One region of the Halorhodospira halochloris genome, then DNA from elsewhere that is predicted to be linked to it. Evidence: predicted binding sites of a transcription regulator. Region 1 holds the regulator's gene; each other region holds the start of a gene.

Region 1 (2,203 bases):
GTCGCAGACAACCTCAACGCCATTTTGCAGCTGCGCTCAGATCTCAGCCGAGCCGAGCGCAAAAGTGCAGCAGAAGAGCTGCTAGAAGACTTTGGCGTAAATCACGTTCGCGATTCTATGGGAATTTCTCTGTCTGGAGGGGAAAGGCGTCGGGTTGAGATTGCCAGAGCCCTTGCCGCTAATCCGCAATTTATTTTATTGGATGAACCCTTCGCCGGAGTCGACCCAATATCGGTTGGCGACATTCAACGGATAGTTCGCCGGTTAGCCGATCGCGGCATCGGTGTTCTCATTACCGACCACAACGTACGCGAAACCCTGGGCATTGTTCAGAGGGCATATATCCTTAGCGACGGCCGGGTCTTAGCTGCAGGAAACGCCCAAGAAATCCTCGCTGACCCTAAAGTAAGGGAGGTCTATCTGGGTGAGGATTTTAGCTTATGATAAGCTTTAGTGTAGTACTGTTTGAAAATTTAACCACCACTGTAAAGAATTTGATATGAAGCAAACGCTTCAGCTAAGAGTGGGCCAACAGCTGGCCATGACGCCTCAGTTACAGCAGGCCATTCGGCTGCTGCAGCTGTCTAGTCTCGAATTGCATAACGAAATCCAGCAGGCGCTGGAATCCAATCTAATGCTGGAGACTGATGAGGGCGAAGAGACAAGCGTTGCAGACAAGTCAAATCAGGATCAAAACGCGGAAGAGCAACCTAGCGGTGAGGCAATACCCGACGAACTACCCTTGGATACCAGCTGGGAAGATATTTATGACGCCAGCTACGCCTGCGCATCCCCAGGAGCTGATTCAGCCACAGACATCTTAGAGAATCGCAGCTCCAACCCCCAGGGACTGATAGAGCATTTGCTCTGGCAAGTGGAGATGGAGGACCTTACCGAGAGTGAACGTTTAGTTGCCGAGATCATTGTTGATTCTATTGATGAGGACGGCTACCTCCAGTCAAGTGTTGAAGAGATACACGGCCAGCTTCCGACAAGCATCCATTTCAGCCCTAGCGATGTGGAGTCTATCCTTGCCCGTATCCAGCGCTTGGATCCGCATGGCATAGCCGCTCGATCACCTGCAGAGGCACTTTTTATTCAGCTTGAGCAACTCCCCGAAACCACACCTTGGCGAGGGGAAGCGATGGAAATAGTCCTCAACCACTTGGAACGAGTCGCCGAGCAGCGCTATGACGAGATACAAGCCGAGCTAGGCTTGAGTGGCTCGGCTGTTGACGAAACACTCGAACTGATCAGGAGCCTCGATCCTCGGCCGGGTCAACAACTGAGCAACTCTGCACCAGAGTACATCATTCCTGACGTTACCGTATTCCGCCAGGACGGCGCTTGGCATGTTGAACTCAATCGCGAGATGACGCCTACTCTACGGATCAACCCCTACTACGCCAGTCTCGTTAAACGCGGCGATACTAGTGCCGATAATCACTGTTTACGGACCCACCTCCAGGAGGCTCGCTGGTTGTTAAAGAGCTTGCAAAGCCGCAATGAGACGCTGCTTAAGGTGGCCAGCGCCATCGTCGATCGGCAAAGAGAGTTCATGGACCACGGCGAGGAGGCCATGCAGCCTCTGGTATTGCGCGAGATAGCCGAGACAATTGACATGCATGAGTCTACAATATCGCGGATAACAACCAACAAATACATGTACACACCACGTGGGACGTATGAGTTCAAGTACTTTTTTTCCAGTCACGTAAGCACCACAGATGGAGGTGAGGCATCTGCTACTGCCATCCGGGCACGAATAAAACGCTTGATAAGCGCTGAAGAGACCAGCAAACCGCTTAGTGACAGCGCCATCGCTGAATCTCTCAGGGATGAGGGCATCAAGGTAGCACGTAGGACCGTAGCCAAGTATCGTGAATCTTTGGGCATTGCCTCGTCTTCGCAACGCAAAGTCAAACAAAGAGGCTACGGCAATAAGACGCAAGCTGCAGAACTTCGCAAATGAAGGATCCAAGCCATGCAAATCAAACTCAGCGGTCACCATATAGAGATTACCGACTCCTTACGCGACTATGTAAATGACAAGATGAGCAGGCTACAGCGTCACTTTGACAATTTGATTGACACTGAAGTCATACTATCTGTTGAAAAATTGCAACAGAAAGCGGAGGCTAATATACAGCTCGGCAGTGGTGGAGGCAGGGTATTTGCAAATGCAGTCTCTAATGATATGTAC
Region 2 (2,203 bases), 360 kb from region 1:
TCATGTTGGTCATCTCCTCGACCGTGTTGACGTTGGAGCGGTAGACATAGCCATTTTCGTCAGCCATAGGGTGGTGTGGCTTGTGGATAGGCTCTACTTCGGCGTCACTCTCTACCACACCGGGCATAAACACCGGCACGCTCGGCGAGGGGCTGGCCCATGGGTCTTGCATATGGGCACCATTCACCGGCTCACCACCAAAAAACTGGCGCTGAAAGCTAACCGGACTCATTCGATCAACCGGACCACCACTTTCAGCCCAGCTTGGGGTCTGCGCAGGCTGTGGCCCACCCTGCTGCGGATAACCCCCTTGAGCCTGGTGCAGTGCCGCTGCAAAGACGGGCTGGCGAGCACGATAGGCCTCCTCAGGGCTCCCGGCAACGGTCTCGGCATTAGCCAGATTGCTTGCCACGGTATTCAGCCGTAGCTGCTGTGCGTTCATGCCGGTTCCAGCGACATCAATCGCATTCATCAAGGACATCTGCTATCACTCCCTTCTTAAGGCGCCGGAAAGCTTGCTTATGCGACCGTTAAGAAACTCTAGTGTGGCCTGGTAGTTAACCGCGTTTTCAGCAAACTTAGCTTGCTCCACATGCATCTCCACCGTATTGCCGTCAAGAGAAGCACCATGCGGTTGACGGTATAAAGATTTCGGATCACCCGCCGATACGTGTGATGCCGGCTGCAGATGTTGCGGGTTAGTAGCCTGCAGCGGCTGTTGGGGCGGCTGCGTCGCTTCCCTCATAGCCGTGCGGAAATCCATGTCGCGCGCCTTGTAATTAGGCGTGTCGGCATTAGCTATATTGGAGGCAAGCAGCTCATGCCGCTCACCGCGCAAATTCAGTGCCTGCTCATGGGTAGAGAAGGCTTGGTCAAGACCGATGCGCATCGCGCTCTCTCCGTTAGTTCTTGGCCACCTGGTTGGCCATGCAGATTACATGCCAAAAATCACATAAAACAGAATCAACAGCTTAGGCAGCACGCCCCCAGTGTCGGCGGCAAATTTTTGCCGTCTTTGCCGGCACTCTGTTGCCAATCAGCGGGTAGCGGCAGACCCTAGCGCGCCAAGGCGCCTGTCAGCGAACCGCGCCGCTAACCGAATTTATGCCCGAGTAGCCCGCCGCCTGACTAGGGAACTTCTAGTCAACATGCCGGCGCGGTCCGCTATTTGCGCTTATACACTACTCCCCCGTCGAGCCGAATCAACTCAAAGGCATCAGAGTGACGGGCCAAAGACTCAGATGCACCAACCACAAGAAAACCTCCAGGCTTAGTTATCTGCGCCATCCTATTGATGATATCTCGCCTGGACTCCCAGCCAAAGTAAATGAGCACATTACGGCAGTAGATTACATCAAAACGCCCTAAACCCGAGTAACTCTCGAGCAAATTATGGACCTTGAAGCTAGCCCTTTTGCGAATGTTTGGCTTGACTTCCCAGGTGTTTTCCCCCACCTCATCGAAGAATCTCTTTTGGCGCTCAGAGGCCAGCCCCCGGCTGGCGACGTTGGCTGTATAACGCCCCCGGCGGGCCTGATCAATCATAGCCGGAGATATGTCAGTGCCTATAATCTCGGCCTCAATTCGCCCGCCCGAGGCACGATACTCCTCGACCGTCATGCTTATGGAGTAAGTCTCCTGGCCGGATGAGCAAGCCGCTGACCAAATGCGTACTGTGGGTATGCGCTGCTTTTCCATCTCCGGCAAGATGTGCTTACGCAGAACATCGAACGGGTAAGTATCACGAAACCACTGAGTCTCATTCGTGGTCATGGCCTCTATAACACGCCCCTTTAGATCCGCCGAAGGGCGCTTCTCGAGGGCCTTGACCAGTTCACCCAAATTTGGGATCTGTTCATTCTGGAGCACTGGAGCCAGGCGACTAGCCACCAGGTACTGCTTGTTCTCACCAAGGACTATACCGCAAGCACGCTCAAGGAACCGGGCAAAAGCTCGGTAGTCTTCGTCTTTAATAGACAGCTCGGCCAATGTCTCCTCCTCTGTGTCTATCAATCGCCGAGCGCCTGAAGACGCCCTCTAACCCGATCAGCGAGCTCATCGGCATGAAACTTAGCTAGAAACTCATCGGCTCCCACCCGACGGACCATCTCTGTATTGAACACGCCGCTCAGAGAAGAGTGCAGCAGGACATATACGGAGGAGATACTATCATCCTCACGCAGTCGCGCGGTCAGGGTATAGC
Region 3 (2,203 bases), 720 kb from region 1:
TAGGCGTGGGGGCGCTCCTGGTTGATATCGAGAAAGGGGATGCGCGCCTTAAGGGCGGTGTACATATTCCGGCCTCCGGCTATGAGGACATCGGCCTGCTGCTCTTTGAATGTGTCGATGAGCAATTGCGGTCCACCACTGTCGAGCATCCGGGTCTGTTCGCCCATCAGCTGACGTATCCGCTCCTTGTCAGCATCAGTCGATTTGCGCGTGCCGGTAGCCACTACCTGCATGCCTAGATCCTGCAGCGCTGAGACTATCGACCAGCTCTTTACTCCGCCGGTATAGAGCAAAGCCCGTTTGCCTTTAAGTCGCTCGCGCCAAGGCTCAAGGGCCTCACTGACCCGTGCCTCCTCACGCGCGATAAGCTCTTCGGTGCGCTGCGCTAGATCTGGATCGTCGAGCAGATGGGCGAAGTTGCGCAGCGCCGCTGAGGTATCGGCTACGCCGTAAAAACTGCCTTCAAAGTAGTTGGTGCCGTAATCCTGCTTGAGCCGTTCAGCGACATTCATCATCGCCTTTGAGCAAACCACCATGTTTGCTTGACTACGATGCAAGGTCTGAATCTCGTGAAAGCGTGAATCCCCCGAGATATTGGCAAGCAAGCGCAGCCCTAGCTCATCGAAAAGGGGGGTTACGTGCCATAGCTCGCCGGCGATGTTGAACTCACCGATCATGCCGATATCGTGTACCTTTATGCCGGGGCGCTGGGCTGATGGTGCGACCGGTTCCGGTTCACGGGTGCCGATGACGTGATCGATGAGGGTAGCGCCGGCGATACGATTGCCGTAGTTCTTAGCGCCATAAAAGCCGGCGCAATCAACCGGCACAACCGGCAGCCCATAGTCACGTTCGGCATCACGGCAGACGGTATCTATATCCTGTCCGCTCAAGGCAGGTACGCAGGTGGTGTAGACGAAGACCGCAGCCGGTTTATAATGGTGCACGGCGTGGCTGATTGCCTCATACAGGCGCGGCTCACCGTGGCCCATAATAAGGCTTTGCTCATCGATATCCGTGGTCATGCCGATACGCCAGAGCGTCGGCCCGGTAGAGCGGGTGCCGCGGTTATCCCAGGAACTACCGGCACAGGCAATAGGGCCGTGGACGATATGGGCGGCGTCTGCTATTGGGAGCAGCGCTATCTGTGCACCATCGAAGGCGCACCCGCCGGCTGTTGCACCAGGTTGGGGCTTCGGGCAGGCGCCCTTTTTGCACCCAGACTTGGGATCGCTGCGGGGTTTGGCTGATGAGTCGGGCGATGTGCTCTCCCGCTTAGTGAGGCTGTCATCGGTGGCTGCTTCCTCGGTTGGCATGACTATCTTACCTTTTGAGCTTGTTGCATGTCCGGGGCTGGTTGTGCCCCATGGTTTTAATGATTTCTGCAAGTAGCGTGCCGCACGGTTTGGCTCGCCTCGGCAGAGTCTTAGCGACGTTGAAGCCCCCGGGTGGGGGGATTCTCAAACATCCCCTGAGTCAATTGGTTGCCCCGGTGTGGAGGACGCCGTGAATCCACCCCTGGAGGCTTCATGGCGCCATCCCTGGCGCCAAGACCTCCACACCGGGGAAATCCAATTGGCTCAGGGGATGTTTGAGAGGTGCCCCCTGGTGCTTCAACAGCCACATCCTTACAGCCGAAACCCCTTATGTATGCTAGTTGGCAATACTGCCTGAAAGGCTGCTAGAGGCTTGTGAGCGCTTTAGGTTTGTTCAGGAATTCCGATAACTAGAGAAGGGCGCGAATATTTGGTCGACCAAGGGCAGGGATCGCAGGGTCCGCCTCTACTTGGCCTATCTTTACGGCTCGGGTGGATTTGGGCTGGGTGACTTAACAGAGGCATTAGAAGCTTTCCCCGGGTGCTGCAAGCACATGATCAATCATGATGGATTAAGGGATCTAATGAGTAGCAACCGTAGCTGCTTTTTGGGACGATTTTTTATTAGAGTCGTTCTGCTTTGTGCGGTGTTGATTACGACTCTTGCCTATGCCGGATTGGTTACGGCGGGGAATAGGAGTATCTCCGTAACCCACGAAAACGATATGTTCACCGGGCGGGATCATTACTACACTGCTGGTAGTAGTATTACATGGTACGGTCAGCGGCGCCGACATATAGGCATTGCCGATCAGATCGCTGCCGCTTTGCCGGCATTCCCGCTCGCTGGTACCCGGCGGTTGGCGATGTCTGTGGGACATAAGATG
Region 4 (2,203 bases), 770 kb from region 1:
AGTCGAAACCGCTCTTGTCGATGGTGAAGCCAAAATCATCGGCGTGTTCAATGGATGCAGCCGTTGCGCTGGCATACCACATCACCTTCTTGGGCACACAGCCGACGTTGACGCAAGTGCCGCCGAGGTGTTGTTTCTCTACCACTGCCACCTTGGCCCCGTAAGAGGCCGCTCGTCGGGCCGTGGCGATACCACCGCTGCCGGCGCCAACAACAATAAGATCGTATTTCTCAGTCATTTCGTCCAATCAACTAGGCTTTGGTTTGAATCCAGCTCAATAGGGCGTCTCTAAGAACTTACCCGGTGCCATTAGCTGCCCCGGGGAGATTTAGGGTTCCCCAACAGCTCCCTTTAGTAAATCACTTGCCTTAGCCGGGCAGAGAGCGTGAATAAAGCCGAGCAGTCAGGTTTGACTGCTCCTCCGCGTGGGCACTAATTGGAGGATTTTAAAAGAATTCTATCTTTAGCGCTAGAGGTTGATCTGGTGTAGAGGGGAGTGATTGATCATGCCAGGCCATTCAATAAATCGTTGGCGAGAAGGACTCTATAGCTGCTGGATGGAGATTGGCTCGGCTCCCGGTTTGATTCAAATGCTGGTGGCGGGAGCCGAACCTTAAGAGATGCAGTTTGAAGCTTTAACCTAGGCCTTAGAAGTCTCGAGCGATGGTAAAGAAAACAAAATCTTCATCATCATCACCATCATCCGTGTAGGTAAATGATAAACTAAGATCGAGAGAGCCATACTCGTATCCGGCCCCAATTAGTATGTCATAGGCATCGTCTTCCACTTCATCATCAGCGTCAAGCAGGTTTAGATAACCGAGGTGGGCCATGCCGTAAAATCCGTGGGCGATCGGCATAGTCCAGTTGGTCTCTAGATAGACTGACTCATTAAGATCGAAGTAGTCGTCCGAGAAGTGGATGTAGAAGTCACCCTCAATATCTCCAAATGCAGTCCCTAAACCGGCATAGAGTTCGATTGTGTCGGGGTCACCGTCAGCGTCTGGATAGCCGTAGTAGTAGATGCCAACATCGGCCCATATGGTGTCAGTGACGTCAAAGCCGTAACCGGCGAAATAATCCAGCTCCACCTCGCCGCCACCATATCCGGCGACACTCGCAGCCCATGTGCCAAGGTAGGCCCCCGACTCGTGTGTGAAATCGAAACCACCTTGGACTGAGGGCTCCTCATCGCTCTCAGTGGCACCACGGAAAACGTAGTTTGTGGTAATTGCAACGTTTGAGCTAAGCGTAAAGCCGGCTCCGAGTTCCTCGCCAGCGCTGGCAGATTGAGAAAGGCCGAGGAAGATGCCGCTTGCGGTCAACAGGGGGAGTGATCTTTTCATGATTGCTACACCTTTAAATTGTCATGGTTCCTGGATTGAATAGGGCCGAACAGATCAAGCAATATACCTATCAGGCCTGACTAAAGGTCTGCACGAATCATGCCGCTTGCCAGCGCCGTTTTAGGCACCATCATGGTGCAGATAGCGTTCTTGCATTTATAAATATCAGGCAAGTATGGTCGACGACGGGGCTGGGCGGGCAGAATTTGGAATAAAGGCTCCCCGGATAGCTAATAACAAGATAAGGAACTAACCATGCACTCGACGCTTTATATCTTCCATGCCCTTGCCGCGTATCTGAGTATCGGGCTGTTCGTAGCCCGCGGTTTTCTGATGTTTAATGGGTCTGAGTGGTTCTACCACCGGGCGTTGCGTGCCATCCCCTCTGCGGTAGACACAGTGCTCCTAGTTAGTGCACTGGCGCTAATGTTTGTAGTCCAACAGTACCCCTTTGTCGATCATTGGCTTACGGCCAAGGTCATTGGGTTGGTTGGCTACATAGTGCTGGGGGCTATAGCCTTAGGCAGTGGTGAGAGGGGACGAAATATCAGAGCCAAGGCCTATCTGGGCGCCATATTGGTATTTGGCTATGTGCTGCTGGTAAGCATTACCCGCCAACCTCTGTTATTCCTGTGAAGTGCTGCGCGGATATGGGGCACTGCTCCGTCCCCCGGGAGGGGGTTGGTAGCATCCCCATCAGCGGTTCGCGGGACAGGCCGAGGGTAGCCTTGGTGAAGGCGTTAAATTAATTTGGAGCGGGTGATGGGAATCGAACCCACACCGCCAGCGTGGGAAGCTGGAGTTCTACCATTGAACTACACCCGCTTAATGTCTGAGACGCACGACTTCATCTCGCA

Evidence for each region. The regulator sigma-54, encoded in region 1, starts transcription at its own class of promoters, with help from an activator protein. The targets are predictions, from matches to a motif close to TGGCANGNTNCNTGCTT.
Region 2: flgB (flagellar basal body rod protein FlgB) is a predicted target of sigma-54. The motif match lies at 928-944, and genes of this name have one in related genera.
Region 3: nifE (nitrogenase iron-molybdenum cofactor biosynthesis protein NifE) is a predicted target of sigma-54. The motif match lies at 1,383-1,399, and genes of this name have one in related genera.
Region 4: HH1059_RS12805 (TorF family putative porin) is a predicted target of sigma-54. The motif match lies at 1,435-1,451, and genes of this name have one in related genera.

The regions. Positions count from the first base shown of each region.
Region 1 covers NZ_AP017372.2:2,028,464-2,030,666, forward strand. Annotated here, with positions in the region: gene lptB (LPS export ABC transporter ATP-binding protein) at 1-444, shown strand, start outside; gene HH1059_RS09300 (RNA polymerase factor sigma-54) at 500-1,972, shown strand; gene hpf (ribosome hibernation-promoting factor, HPF/YfiA family) at 1,985-2,203, shown strand, end outside.
Region 2 covers NZ_AP017372.2:2,386,829-2,389,031, forward strand. Annotated here, with positions in the region: gene flgC (flagellar basal body rod protein FlgC) at 1-481, opposite strand, end outside; gene flgB (flagellar basal body rod protein FlgB) at 488-889, opposite strand; gene HH1059_RS10815 (CheR family methyltransferase) at 1,165-1,989, opposite strand; gene HH1059_RS10820 (chemotaxis protein) at 2,010-2,203, opposite strand, start outside.
Region 3 covers NZ_AP017372.2:1,304,951-1,307,153, forward strand. Annotated here, with positions in the region: gene nifE (nitrogenase iron-molybdenum cofactor biosynthesis protein NifE) at 1-1,316, opposite strand, end outside; gene HH1059_RS06130 (lipid A deacylase LpxR family protein) at 1,901-2,203, shown strand, end outside.
Region 4 covers NZ_AP017372.2:2,794,616-2,796,818, reverse strand. Annotated here, with positions in the region: gene gorA (glutathione-disulfide reductase) at 1-238, opposite strand, end outside; gene HH1059_RS12805 (TorF family putative porin) at 648-1,346, opposite strand; gene HH1059_RS12800 (SirB2 family protein) at 1,602-1,982, shown strand; tRNA gene HH1059_RS12795 (tRNA-Gly) at 2,098-2,171, opposite strand.